Regions from separate parts of the Arthrobacter sp. MDT2-3 genome, predicted to be linked through region 3. Evidence: riboswitches for the same ligand, from Rfam matches in the RefSeq annotation. Region 3 holds a riboswitch; each other region holds the start of a gene.

Evidence for each region. A riboswitch is a leader RNA that binds a small molecule or an ion and turns the genes downstream of it on or off. The one in region 3 is predicted to bind thiamine pyrophosphate.
Region 1: it holds a riboswitch for thiamine pyrophosphate, as region 3 does, so the genes downstream of both, thiO (glycine oxidase ThiO) here and thiC (phosphomethylpyrimidine synthase ThiC) in region 3, are expected to answer to the same signal.
Region 2: it holds a riboswitch for thiamine pyrophosphate, as region 3 does, so the genes downstream of both, thiM (hydroxyethylthiazole kinase) here and thiC (phosphomethylpyrimidine synthase ThiC) in region 3, are expected to answer to the same signal.

The regions. Positions count from the first base shown of each region.
Region 1 covers NZ_JBNHFS010000002.1:358,043-362,617, reverse strand. The annotation lists gene AC5RUQ_RS07265 (RNB domain-containing ribonuclease) at 1-1,229, opposite strand, end outside; gene thiE (thiamine phosphate synthase) at 1,290-2,027, opposite strand; TPP riboswitch at 2,055-2,173, shown strand; gene thiO (glycine oxidase ThiO) at 2,166-3,521, shown strand; gene thiS (sulfur carrier protein ThiS) at 3,518-3,754, shown strand; gene AC5RUQ_RS07245 (thiazole synthase) at 3,759-4,568, shown strand.
Region 2 covers NZ_JBNHFS010000001.1:475,898-480,472, reverse strand. The annotation lists gene AC5RUQ_RS02225 (3-oxoacyl-ACP reductase) at 1-36, opposite strand, end outside; gene thiE (thiamine phosphate synthase) at 124-861, opposite strand; gene thiM (hydroxyethylthiazole kinase) at 858-1,661, opposite strand; TPP riboswitch at 1,653-1,749, opposite strand; gene AC5RUQ_RS02210 (ribose-5-phosphate isomerase) at 1,889-2,383, opposite strand; gene AC5RUQ_RS02205 (transketolase) at 2,532-3,410, shown strand; gene AC5RUQ_RS02200 (transketolase family protein) at 3,407-4,375, shown strand; gene AC5RUQ_RS02195 (FGGY-family carbohydrate kinase) at 4,368-4,575, shown strand, end outside.
Region 3 covers NZ_JBNHFS010000002.1:17,960-22,534, reverse strand. The annotation lists gene thiC (phosphomethylpyrimidine synthase ThiC) at 1-1,223, opposite strand, end outside; TPP riboswitch at 1,218-1,325, opposite strand; gene AC5RUQ_RS05730 (amidohydrolase family protein) at 1,402-2,484, shown strand; gene AC5RUQ_RS05725 (VOC family protein) at 2,591-3,466, shown strand; gene AC5RUQ_RS05720 (hypothetical protein) at 3,561-4,001, shown strand; gene rpsP (30S ribosomal protein S16) at 4,204-4,575, shown strand, end outside.

The DNA of each region.
Region 1 (4,575 bases), 340 kb from region 3:
GCGGCCTCCACGGTGTCCAGGGCCATGCGCTCCATCCGTGATGCCAGCTGGTCGGACCCGGCCATGATCTCGGGCAGCGACTGAAGTGCCTCCCGTGCCCAGGCCGGTACATTGCCGCCGTTACTCAACGCCTCGCAGATCACCAGGACAAAGCGGTCCACGAGGCGGCGCAGGGGAGCGGTGGTGTGGGCATAGGCGGCACCAATGGCGGACTGGACTGCGTCCTCGGGGACGGCACCGTCAAAAGCCGTATAGGCGGCGCCACGGAACAGCATGCCGGCCGAATGCAGAATGGCAAGCTGGCGGGGATCGGTGGAATCGAGGCTGCGCAGGTATTCGCCGTAGCTGACCTCACCGTCCCAGGGCTTGCCAAGGGCCTCTGTCTGCAGCCGGAAATGATTCAGGGAGCGCTCGTCCGGGGACGGCATGGTGCGCAGGATGCCCACTTTTCCCGCCAGCATCAGGCCCGCCGCCGCCATTCCGGTCATGAGGGATATCTGCGCGTTCCAGTCCTCCACCGGAAGCTGGGGAGCGGCGGCAATCCGATAGCCGCCGTCGGGAAGCTGGACGATCTCCTGTTCCGGCATGTTCAGGCTGGCACCGCCGCGCGCCCGTTCCAGGTCCACGCGTTTGAGCCCAACTTCCTTAAGGAGCTGCAGCACCGGCGAGGCCGTACCGGCGTCGAGCTCCGCCTGCACTCCTTTATAGCTGAGCTTCGCGCGGCTGCGCATCCGGGCCCGCTTTACGGCCACGGACGTCACCTCGGCGGCGCTGTCCAGGCGGAAGTCCCAGACAAACGCAGAGCAGTCCTGCCCGGGAAGGAGGCTCCCGGCCTCTTCGCTGATGACTTCTGGATGCAGCGGGATTCGACCGTCCGGGGCATAGAACGTCTGGCCCCGGCGGCGTGTTTCCGCGTCCAGGGGCCCGCCGGGGGCAACAAATGCGGGCACATCGGCGATGGCGTACAGCACGTGGTAGCCGTCGCCGTCGGCTTCAATAAACAGCGCCTGGTCCAGGTCGGTGGACGACGCCGGATCGATGGTGATGAATTCGACGCCGGTGAGGTCGTAGGCAGGGAGCTGCAGGGATTCGACTGCCGCTTTCGCGTCAGCCACCGCCTCGTCGGGGTAGGCGCCCGGCAGCTCCAGCTCGGTCCTCAGGGCACTCAGCGCTTCCTCAAGCGCGTTGTTGTGCTCGTGGACGTTGGGGGCCAGCCGATGGTGTGACACGAAAATCAGCCTAGCCGGAATCGGCGGCATAGTGCAGGCATCCGGCCCGGAGCGGCGTTGTCAGGAGTTTGGGGCATCCAGGGCGGCGAGCAGTGCAGCGGCGGCGGCTGCGGGATCGTCCGCTTCCGTAATGGCCCGCACCACCACAATCCTGCGTGCGCCTGCGTCCACCACCTGCTCCACGTTGCCGTGGTCAATGCCGCCGATCGCGAACCAGGGAACACCGTCGTCGGACTGTCCCTCCTGCTCCGCCGGCCGGGCAGCGTCGGCGGCATACTTCACCAGCTCCAGTCCCGCCGCTGCCCGCCCCGGTTTGGTGGGCGTTGCCCACACCGGTCCGACGCAGAAGTAGTCCAGCCCGGCGGGGCGGGCGGCCGCACCGAGCGCCGCGTCCACCTGGGCGGGGGTGTGGCTGGACAGGCCGATGGCGGCGTTGCCGTTGAGCAGGGTGCGTGCAGCGTCCAGGGGCAGGTCCTTTTGGCCGATGTGGAAGACGGGTGCCCCGGACAGCACCGCAATGTCGGCGCGGTCGTTGACAGCCCAGAGCCGGCCGTGCCGCTCTGCCGCTTCCTTGAGCACCGCCAGGAGTTCCAGCTCCTCTCCTGCTTCGATGGCCTTGTCGCGCAGCTGGATGATGTCCACCCCGCCGGCGTACGCTGCGTCCACGAACTGGCCGAAGTCGCCGCGGTCCCGGCGGGCGTCGGTGCAGAGGTAGAGGCGGGCGGCGTTGACGCCGTTGCTGATCTTGGCGCTGCTGAGTACGTCGGTGCCGGCGGCAGGGGTGTGGGACACATTCATGGGGGAAAGCCTAGTTCCTCTACACTGGCCTCGTACTGCGGGAGCCCGCGGCAGCTGTCACAAAGCGCCGGGCTGAGAGGGCGTCAGAGCCGACCGCTTGACCTGATCCGGCTAATACCGGCGTAGGGAAGGAGACACATGCGCGCATCACCAGAGCCCCTGGCCGTGGATGCGGCCAACACCATCCACGCTGATGTGGCGGTGATCGGCGGTGGAGTGATCGGCCACGGCATTGCGTGGGAGGCGAAGCGTTCCGGCCGTTCCGTGGTGGTGATCGATGACGCACCGGGTTCGGGGGCCAGCTGGGCCGCCGCCGGGATGCTTGCCCCGGTGAGCGAGCTGCACTACCAGGAGGAGGATCTCCTGGAATTCATGCTGGATGCCTCGTCCCGCTGGCCGGCTTTTGCCGGCGGCCTCACCGCTGCGTCAGGAACAGATCCGGGATACATTACGACGCCGACCCTCGCCGTGGGTGCCGACGCCGCCGACCGCCGCGCCCTGATGGACCTGCGCACCGTCCAGCAGGCCAGCGGCCTTTCCGTTGAGCCGGTAACTGTCCGGGACGCGCGACAACGGGAACCCCTGCTCAGCCCGGGGATCGCCTGCGCGCTGGACACTCCGGCCGACCACCAGGTGGATCCGCGGCTGTTGGTGGCGTGCCTGCGGGCCGCCTTGGCTCATGGCATGGACGACGGCGGCGGGAACAGGGACAAAGTTGCGGCCCGCGGTACTGCAGCAGCCGGCGTCGTCGGCGGGTTTGCGGTAGCGGCCAAGGCAACCGGGCTGCTGTGGCACGGGGGAGCTGTTGCCGGCGTGCGCCTGGCGGACGGGGGAACGGTGCTGGCCGCCGAAACGGTGGTGGCGAACGGGCTGCACGCGGCAGCTCTTGAAGGGCTACCCCCAGGGCTGAACCTGCCAGTGCGGCCCGTCCACGGGGACATCCTCCGCCTGGCAGTGCCCCGGCACCTGCAGCCCCTGGTGACGTCCACGGTCCGCGGGCTGGTGCACGGCGTTCCCGTCTATATCGTTCCCCGCAGGGACGGCACGGTGGTGATCGGGGCAACCCAGCGTGAAGACGCGCTGTCCGCCATGGACGCCGTTTCCGCCGGGGCCGTGTACCAGCTCCTCCGCGACGCGCAGGTACTGGTTCCCGCCGTCGCCGAACTCGAACTGCTGGAATGCACTGCACGCGCCCGTCCCGGAACGCCCGACAACGCGCCGCTGCTGGGGCGGGTTCCCGCCCCCAAATCAGCGGCGGACCGGGAGCACGGGTACGTTGCCGGCCTCATCATCGCTACCGGGTTCTTCCGGCACGGAGTCCTGCTGACGCCCGCCGCAGCCGCCGTCTGCCGGGACCTTCTGGACGGCCTCGAGGACCCCCGTTGGGCAGCCTTCAGCCCTGGCCGCTTTTCCACGAGGGCAGGCGCCCGCTTAACCACGGGCTCAGCCTCCAACCACTTCCGCCACACATCGCCCACGAAGGAAACAGCATGAACATCACCTTGAACGGAACCCGGCACCCTGTGCCTGAGGGCGCCTCCATCACCGTGCTCGTCAGCCAGGTCACCGGCCGCCCCCTAGCCGCCAACGGGCAGGCAACGGACGGCCAAAAGCTTGGTGTGGCGGTGGCCCACAATTCCGAGGTTGTACCGCGCAGCCAGTGGTTTACCACCGCGCTCGCGGAAGGCGACGAGGTCGAACTCGTCACGGCTGTGCAGGGAGGCTGAGACCATGACCGAAACCATCACTACTCCAAGCGTGGCGGGCCACGATGATCCGCTGGTCATTGACGGCGTAACCCTGACATCCCGGCTCATCATGGGCACCGGCGGCGCGCCAAGCCTGGACGGCCTGGGGGCTGCCCTCCTGGCCTCCGGCACCGGTCTGACCACGGTGGCAATGCGGCGGTATTCCACGGCCGAGACGGGCTCGCTCTTCCAGCTGCTCGTGGACCACGGCATCCGCGTGCTGCCCAACACGGCAGGTTGCTTCACCGCCCGGGATGCCGTGCTGACGGCGGAACTGGCCCGTGAGGCACTGGAAACCGACTGGGTGAAGCTGGAAGTCATAGCTGACGAACAGACCCTGCTGCCGGACGCCGTCGAACTGGTGGACGCCACTGAACAACTGGTCAACAGGGGCTTCAAGGTTTTTGCCTACACCAACGACGATCCCGTCCTCGCGCTCCGGCTTGAAAACCTTGGGGCCACCGCAGTCATGCCGCTCGGGGCGCCGATCGGCACCGGACTGGGCATCCTGAACCCGCACAACATCGAGCTGATCGTTTCCCGCGCCTCGGTTCCGGTGGTCCTGGATGCCGGCATCGGTACCGCCTCGGACGCGGCCCTTGCCATGGAGCTGGGGTGCGACGCCGTGCTGCTGGCTACGGCCGTAACCCGGGCGCAGAATCCTGCCCTGATGGGGGAGGCCTTCAAACATGCGGTGATCGCCGGTAGGCTGGCGAAAGCGGCGGGCAGGATCCCGCGCCGCGAACATGCACTGGCGTCGTCGGCCATGGAGGGCCGGGCAGAGTTCCTGTAGCCCGCTC
Region 2 (4,575 bases), on a different contig from region 3:
ACCGGTGACGAGGACGATCTGCTCTGAGATTTGCATGGTTTCTAGGCTTTCTTTCTTGGGGCGAACAATGGTTGGCGCCGGGCAGTAAAAAAGAGAACCGGGACAGTAAGTAGCCCCGGGACGCTAATCCTGCGCAGCAGGGGTGCTGTTTCTGCAGGCGGGGAAGTTGACGCCTGGCTCGGCGGTTGAGGATCCTAAGGAATTCCAGCGTTCGACAAGGTCTTCGGCGCTGCACGTCGCATCGTCCGCGGCGCAAATCGCGGAGACCACAGCTATTCCCGCTGCCCCGGCACGGCGCAGCGGAACTACGTCACCAGGTTCAATACCGCCGATGGCCATACAAGGCAGGGTGGTAGCGGCCGCGATCCGCCCAAACCCGTCGACGCCCAAGGGCGCCGGGTGATCAGCCTTTGTGGACGTCGGGCGGATAACCCCCACCCCCAGGTAATCCACCGTCCCCCCGGGCAAGCGATGCAGGGTATCCAGGTGCTCAGGGGTGTTTGCGGTCAGCCCCACGACGGCCCCGGCACCCACCAGCGCCCGTACCCGTTCGACGGGAAGGTCGCTTTGGCCGACATGGACTCCGTGCACGGCAGCACCTGCCGCCCGGGCGGCCAGAAAGACATCCACCCGGTCATCCACCAAAACGGTGGCCGCATGCCCGACAGCTTCAGCAGTACACAGGACCAGCTCGTATAGGTCGGCGGTGCTGGCACTTTTTTCGCGGATTTGAACGATCCGTACCCCTCCCGCAACAGCCGCCCGGGCAGTCTCCACCACTCCCCTGCGACCGCATAACTGAGTGTCGGTCACAAGGTAAATGCCGTCGATGCGCCCGGCCGCCCTGTCCCCGGCGGTCATGAGAGATTCATCCGGGACGAAAGCATCCCTGTGTCGATACTTGCCAGGGCATCAAGGAACGCGACGGCGAAAGTGCCCGGACCCCGAACACCCTCAGCTGCCATCTCCGCCGCCACCGTGTACACGGCAGTGGCAGCCGCGGTAGCGGCGAGCTTGTCATCATCGACGGCCAAAAAGGCCGCAGTGACCGCACCCAGTGCACACCCGCCCCCGGTGATTTTGGTCAGATGCGGGTGGCCGTTGCTGATTCGTACAGAATCCGTGCCGTCTGTGATGATGTCGGTTGGCCCCGAGACCGCCAGTATCGAACCATATTGGAGGGCTAGGCTTTTGGCTGCTTCCAATGCGGTTTCGGGTCCATCTACGGCATCGACTCCGCGTCCGCCCTGCCCTACGCCCGCCAGGGCCATGATCTCCGAAGCGTTGCCGCGGACCGCCGTTGGGCGGTGATTCAGCAGCTCGGCAGCCAGCGCGGTACGGACCGGCAAAACACCCACGGCCACCGGATCAAGAACCCAGGGTGTCCCGGATTCGCAGGCGGCGCGTACTGCCTCGCGCATACTTGCCCGCTGTTTTTCGTGAGGGGTGCCGACATTTACGAGCACTCCCGACGCAACCCGCGCGAACGGTCCTGCCTCGGCAGGGACGTCAACCATCGCGGGTGCGGCACCGATGGCGAGCAGCACGTTGGCGGTGAAGTTTGTCACCACTGTGTTGGTCAGGCATTGAATCAAGGGCGTGGTTTCCCGGAGCCGTTCGAGCATGGTCCAGGCATGGTCAGGCGTCAGGCGAATAGTCATCCGCGACATCCCTTCGCTAGTACGAACTAGATCAGGTTCAACGGGTGTTCTCTCAGCCCCTACCAGCAGGGCACCCCGTGTCACTAACGCAAAACCCTACTCCCCACCGGGTAGTGGAGAGAACTTCCCTGTCGGGCCCGCTGACTCCCTCTGGCCCTTTGAACGGTGATCCAGGGGCAGGCTCGACCAAAACACTGTCGTCCCAAGGCGCCACGCGCGGAGAAAATTTAGTCGGGGACGACTCCCGTGCTCTCGTAGCGGGAAATTTTCTCGATCCTGCGGGAATGCCGTTCATCTGCGCTGAATGGCTCCTTCAGGAACGCCTCGATCAGTGAAGTGGCCTCGTCGACACTGTGCTGGCGACCGCCGACGGCCACGACGTTGGCGTCGTTGTGCTGCCTGGCCAGTTTCGCCGTGGAGAGATTCCAGGCGAGGGCTGCCCGGATGCCCTTAACCTTGTTGGCCGCTATCTGTTCGCCGTTCCCGGACCCGCCCAGAACGATGCCCAGCGCAGGCCGGCCGGCTTCCTGGTCGGCGACCACGGCATGGACGGCATTGATGCAAAAGGACGGGTAGTCGTCCAAGGGGTCGTACTCCTTAGGCCCATGATCGACTACCTCATAACCTTGGGCCTCCAAATGGCGAACAAGGTGCGCGCTCAACTCCATCCCTGCGTGGTCGGTGGCTATGTGTACGCGCGGATACGAAGAGTTTGAGGACATAACGGTTTTCCAATCAGTTGTTGGCGGGTTCTGTCAGGTACGCGCTTGAGGGGTTATTTTTCCCACAGTACAAGCGCGGGGGGTTGACTTTGCAAGTGTGGCATCCGTAACATATTCACATACAGTCACTACTGAATGGATATGCACAATGCTTACTGCAGATGCTTCACAGGCCGCGGCGTGGCGGTCTCTTCGAGAAGATCTACTGGCGGGTGACGCCTCTTTCCGCGCCGAGAAACTGCACGAGCGGGCGCAGGCAACGCGGCGCTCCATCCTGAAAATGATTGCGGACGCCGGTCAGGGTCACATCGGCGGGGACTTCTCGGTCACAGACATCCTGACGGTCCTATTTGACGCGGTGCTGGATATCGATCCGGAAGATCCCCGCAAAGAAGACCGCGATCATTTCATTCTCAGCAAGGGCCACTGCGCGGCTGCACTGTACTCGACCCTGGCCCACGGTGGATTCTTCCCTGCATCCGAACTGGACACGTTCATGGCGCCCCTGTCCGCGCTGAACGGTCACCCGAACAGGGTGAAGGTTCCTGGAGTTGAAACCAACACTGGGCCTCTGGGTCACGGCCTCCCTGTGGCCGTAGGTACCGCACTAGGCGCCAAGCTCTTGAAGAACGACTCGCGTGTTTTCGTCGTCACCGGTGACGGTGAAATGCAGGAAGGCAGCAACTGGGAGGCGTTGATGTCAGCGTCGCATCAGAAGCTGGACAACCTGACCGTGATCGTTGACCGCAACCGGCTTCAGCAGGGCGCACGGACTGAGGACACCAACGGGCTTGATCCGCTCGATGCCCGCCTCGCTGCTTTCGGGCTTGAGGTCAGGGTTATCGACGGCCACGACTACAACGCCCTCATTGAGGCGATGGCTCCTTCCACCACCGGTTCTCCGGTTGGTGTCATCGCCAACACGATCAAGGGCAAGGGCGTGTCCTTCATTGAGGACCGCGTCGAATGGCACCACAAGGTGCCATCCGCAGAACAGACCACCCAGGCATTCCAGGAGCTCTCATGACCACGACCACTGTGCTCAAAGAAGCACCCACTTTCGACAACCGGCAGGATTTCGCCGACGAGCTGATCCAGCTGGCCAGGACAAACGAACGCATCGTCGCTGTCTGCAACGATTCGGTCGGGTCGAGCAACCTGACCAAGTTCCGGGATGAATTCCCGGACCGACTGATCAACGTTGGCATCGCCGAGCAGAACATGGTCGGCGTCGGCGCCGGCCTGGCCAACGCCGGGCTCATCCCCTTCGTCTGCGCTGCCGGCCCCTTCCTGACCGGGCGGTCCCTGGAGCAGATCAAAGCCGATGTCGCCTACAGCCAGCACAACGTGATCCTTTGCGGCATGAGCCCGGGCATGGCGTACGGCGAACTCGGCCCCACCCACCACTCCGTTGAGGACTTCTCCTGGCTCCGGGCCCTCCCCGGCCTGGATATCGTTGTCCCGGCCGACGGCGACCAGACCCGCGCTGCTGTCCGCAACGCCGTCGCCAACCCGCGCCCCACCTACATCCGTGTCGGCCGCTTCAAGGTCCCCAAAGTATCGGACCACGATTCGAGCTTTGAACGCGGCAAGTTCGTCACCGCCCGCGAAGGTTCAGACGCGACCGTCATTGCCACCGGCACCGAAGTTTCCCGCGCCCTGTGGGCAGCAGCTTCGCTGGAGGCAGAAGGCATCTCGACCCGTGTGCTGAACGCTACCTACCTGAGCCCCCTTGATGAGGAAGCCATCGTCACCGCGGCCCGTGAAACCGGTGCGATTGTCACCGCGGAGGAAGCCAACGTCGCCGGCGGCCTGGGCGCAGCGGTTGCCAGCGTCGTCGGCCAGCTTGAGGACGGCGCCCGTGTGCCCCTCCGTATTCTGGGGCTCAAGGACTTCGCTCCCACCGGCAGCACCCAGTACCTGCTGGGACACTTCGGTCTCGAGGCTGATGACATTGCCAAAGCAGTACGTGGAGCTTTGAACCGTGTCTAGCCAGAACCGTGCCGCCGCCGGGTCCTCAGTCGTCGTTGCAGTGGACCAGGGCACGAGCGCAACCAAGGCACTCATCATGGACGCGGCCGGTGACATCCTCGGCCGCGCCCATGTGAGCCTGACCCAGCAGCACCCGCAGCCGGGTTGGGTGGAGCAGGACCCGCTGGCCATCAAGGACAGCGTCATCTCCGCCATTGGTC
Region 3 (4,575 bases):
TGGAACGGAATGTGGCCGGGGCCCTCCACCATCACCTGCACGTCGTACTTCCAAGCACGCTGCGTCAGTTCGGCGAGTGTGTCCAGTTCGGCAAACTGAGCGGCATCGTTGGCATCGGCCGTCGCCCCCGGCCGCAGGCCGTCGCCCAATGAAAACGCCACGTCGTACCTTGCGAAGATTTCGCAGAGCTCCTCGAAGTGCGTGTAGAGGAAGTTTTCCTGGTGATGGGCAAGGCACCAGCCGGCCATGATTGACCCGCCGCGGGACACGATGCCGGTCACGCGGTTGGCGGTCAGGGGAACGTACCGGAGCAGGACGCCGGCGTGGATGGTCATGTAGTCCACGCCCTGTTCGCACTGTTCAATGACCGTGTCGCGGAAGATCTCCCAGGTCAGCGCGTTTGCTTCGCCGTTAACCTTTTCCAGGGCCTGGTAGATGGGGACGGTCCCGATCGGAACGGGCGAGTTGCGGATGATCCATTCCCTGGTGGTGTGGATGTCGTCGCCGGTGGAAAGGTCCATCACTGTGTCTGCGCCCCACTGGGTGGCCCATTGCAGCTTGTCCACTTCTTCGGCGATGGAACTGGTGACCGCCGAGTTGCCGATGTTGGCGTTGATCTTCACCAGGAAGGCCTTGCCGATGATCATGGGTTCCGACTCGGGATGATTGATGTTGTTCGGAATGATCGCCCGGCCGGCTGCCACTTCGCTGCGGACCAGTTCCACATCGCAGTTCTCCCGCAGCGCCACGAAGCGCATTTCGGGGGTGATATCGCCCTGCCGCGCGTAGTGCATTTGTGTCACTTTCCGGCCTTCGACGGCGCGGCGGGGCACCGGACGGGCGCCCTTCCACTCCGCGCTGGCGGCACCGCGGCGTACAGCCGAGCGGCCGTCGTCGAGGAGGTTCCGTCCACGGCCGCCATAGATTTCCGTGTCGCCGCGCGCTTCGATCCATGCCGAGCGGAAAGGGTTCAGGCCGCGGACGGGGTCGCTCCCCGGGCCGGCAGTTCGGTAGATCCGGAACGGACCATTGGAGTCGCCGTTGGGTGAAGGTGCCAGGGCTATCTCCGTAACGGGCACGCGTATCCCGGATGCTTCATCGTGGACAAAGGCCAGGGAATGGGACTTCAGCGACTGCGTGACAGGAGCCTGGTCCTGGCCGCCTTCCGCTGCCGCGCCGGACGGAATCTGGGCAGGGCTTAACGGTGCAATGGGTGTACTCAAGGATTACTCACTTCCTTCGCCGGCATTACCCGGACAGGTTCAACGGTCGCAGGCTGCATCAGCCCGATCTCAGCCCCTGCAGGGGCACCCGTGTGGTCAGGAAGAAAGCTACCACAGCCTTTCGGGAGGGGCTTGTCACATGGCCGGTGCTAGCCTGACTGGCGGGAAAAGGAGTCCAATGCCGGAGATCATCGAATTCAGCGGCCCGGTGCTTGCGGGGCCGGACAGCGAGCGGCGGGGCCTGTGGTCCGTTGACGGGGTGTTGACCTTTACGCGCCCGCAACAACCCGCGGGCCGCGTGCTGGATGGCTGGGTCCTGCCGGGGTTCGTGGATGCCCACTGCCACATCGGGCTTGGACCCGGGGGCGCGGTGGAGGCAGCAGTTGCGGAGGAACAGGCCGGAACCGACCTGGACGCTGGAACACTGCTGGTGAGGGATGCAGGTTCCCCTGCAGACACGCGGTTCCTTCAGGGCAGCCGGAACGCCCCCGTACTCGTCCGCGCCGGCAGGCATGTTGCCAGGACCCGGCGCTATCTGCGGGGCCTCGCCGAGGAAGTGGAACCGGACGGCCTGGTGGAAGCTGTCCGGAAACAGGCCCGCGACGGCGACGGCTGGGTCAAGCTCGTCGGGGACTGGATTGACCGCGACGCCGGTGACCTGGCGCCGTCATTTCCGGCCGACGCCGTCAGGGACGCTGTGCAGGGGGTGCACGGCGAAGGTGCCCGGATCACCGCACATTGCTTTGGCGAAGAGACCCTGGACCAGATGCTGGACGCGGGGATCGACTGCATCGAGCATGCCACCGGGCTCCTGCCACGGCACCTCCCCAGGTTCGTCGAACAGGGCGTTCCCATCGTGCCCACTCTCATCAACATCGCCACGTTTCCGGATATCGCAGCCCAGGCAGAACCGAAGTTCCCCCGGTACGCGGCACACATGCGGGCACTGTGGGAGCGCCGCGCGGAACGGGTGCTGGAGGCGTATGAAGCAGGGGTGCAGATCTATGCTGGCACCGATGCCGGGAGCGTCATCCGGCACGGCAGGATCGCCGATGAAATCCTTGCCCTTCACCACGCAGGCCTGCCAATGGCCGCTGCCCTCGACGCTGCCTGTTGGGGCGCCCGGAGGTGGCTGGGAGCCGACGGACTTAAGGAGGGTGCCCGCGCCGACGTCGTGCTGTGCAGGGAGGACCCGCGGCAGGCTCCAGCAACGGTAGGCGAACTGGCACACGTCGTGCTGGGAGGGCGCGTCATCCGATAAGCCCGGAGCGGCCTGACTTTCAAGTCACTTGGAATAAATTGAAGCTTCAAGTAATTTTAACTGTCATAGGCCCCAATCCGAAGGGCCCAAGCACCGGGAGTTTTCAATGACTGCAGAAGCCGCCAGCCAGGATCTTCTTCCTGCCGACCTCGCCATGGGCACCGTAATGCTCAAGGTGGGCGACATGAAGGTGATGACGGACTATTACCAGCGTGCCCTCGGTCTTGAGGTTGTCGCTGAGCAGGACGGCGGGCTCTACCTCGGCCGGCTGCAGAAACCGCTCGTGCACCTCGCGCCCGCTCCGGGTCTGAACCTCCCGGACAGGGGAGAAGCCGGCCTCTTCCACACCGCGCTGCTGTTTGAGAACCAGGCGGACCTCGCCGCGACCGTTGCCACCGCAGCCCAATTTGAACCCCGTTCCTTCACGGGCAGCGCGGATCATCTCGTCAGCGAGGCCTTCTACTTCACTGATCCTGAAGGCAACGGCATCGAGCTCTATTGGGACCGGCCCCGCAGCAACTGGTCCTGGAACGGCGCCGACGTGGTAATGGACAGCCTGGTCCTGCCGCCCCAGCGGTACCTCGAGCAGCACCTCACTGAAGAGTCCCTTCAGCGCCAGCGCGGAAGTGTGGCAGGAGTGGGCCACGTCCACCTCCAGGTCGGCGACGTCCAGTCGGCCCGCGACTTCTATGTGGGAATCCTCGGGTTTGAAAAGACCGCAGGCTGGCACGGGCAGGCCTTGTTTGTCTCCGCCGGCGGCTACCACCACCACATGGCCATGAATGTCTGGAACAGCCGCGGCGCCGGTCCCCGCAAGGACACGCTCGGCCTCGGCGAGGTGCTCATCGAGGTGCCGTCCGGAGACGACGTCGGGGCGCTCGCAGACCGACTGAGGGTCGCCGGCCTGCCGGCGCACCACACCGGGGCCGAACTGCGGTTTGAGGATCCGTGGCGCAACCGGATCCGCGTAGCTGTCCGCTGACCCGGGCGTTCCCGTACTAGGCTGAACCCGAACGGCCGGGTGGCAGGCATTGCTCCCGGCCGGCACCACCGTCAACGGAAGAAGGGTACTTCCCATGGGCTTCACCGAGATCTTTGTTGCCACCCACGACGCCGCACTTAAGCGTGCCGGCGTCCTGGACGAAGGCGGCAGTGCACCGGCCGGCCAGGCTGTCCGGATCGCGGGGATCAGTGATTTCGAAGTTGAACAGCTCGGTGACCTCGCCGGAACTGCCGTGCACGCCGGCGGTGCCGACTATGAACTGACCATGGTGGACGTATCCAGCGATTCGCTGCTGGCCGTCCCGCCGGCCATGGTCCGTGCCCTGGCCGACCTGCTCTCGTACGAAACCGAAGGCGAAGGCAACATCCTGGATGACGTTGCCGGGCAGTGGGCAGCCCAGGACGACATGCCCTTCGATGCCGACCGCGCGCGGACCTATGTGCAGCAGTTGGCTGAACTGGCCAACAGCGTCGACGATTCGGAACGGACGGGGCTCTACGTCTGGTCCGCCTGAGCGGCCTGCCCCGGCCATCTTCCGGTCGCCGCCGTGTCAAGTCGAAATCCCGGCGCTGATCTGGCACAATAAACAGGTACTCGATCTGCGTGGCCCCTCTCTCCGCGTCCGGATCCTGTCCTTCGAACCCGCAAGTACGGCCCGCCCCACGGGTGCAGAACGCCGGGTTCACCCCTTTTCTGAAACAGGAGTGACCACAAAAGTGGCCGTAAAGATTCGCCTTAAGCGCTTTGGCAAAATGCGCGCACCGTACTACCGCATCGTCGTTGCAGACTCACGCACCAAGCGTGACGGCCGCGCCATCGAGGAGATCGGCAAGTACCACCCCACCGAAGAGCCCTCATACATCGAGGTCAACTCCGAGCGTGCCCAGTACTGGCTGTCCGTCGGCGCCCAGCCGTCCGAGCAGGTTGCCGCGATCCTGAAGATCACCGGTGACTGGCAGAAGTTCAAGGGCCTCCCGGGCCAGGAAGGCACCCTGCGGACCAAGACCCAGAAGGAAGCCTTCGTTGCCCCGGAAAAGGGTTCCGTGATCATCCCGGAAGCCATCACCAAGAAGGCATCCAAGTCTGAC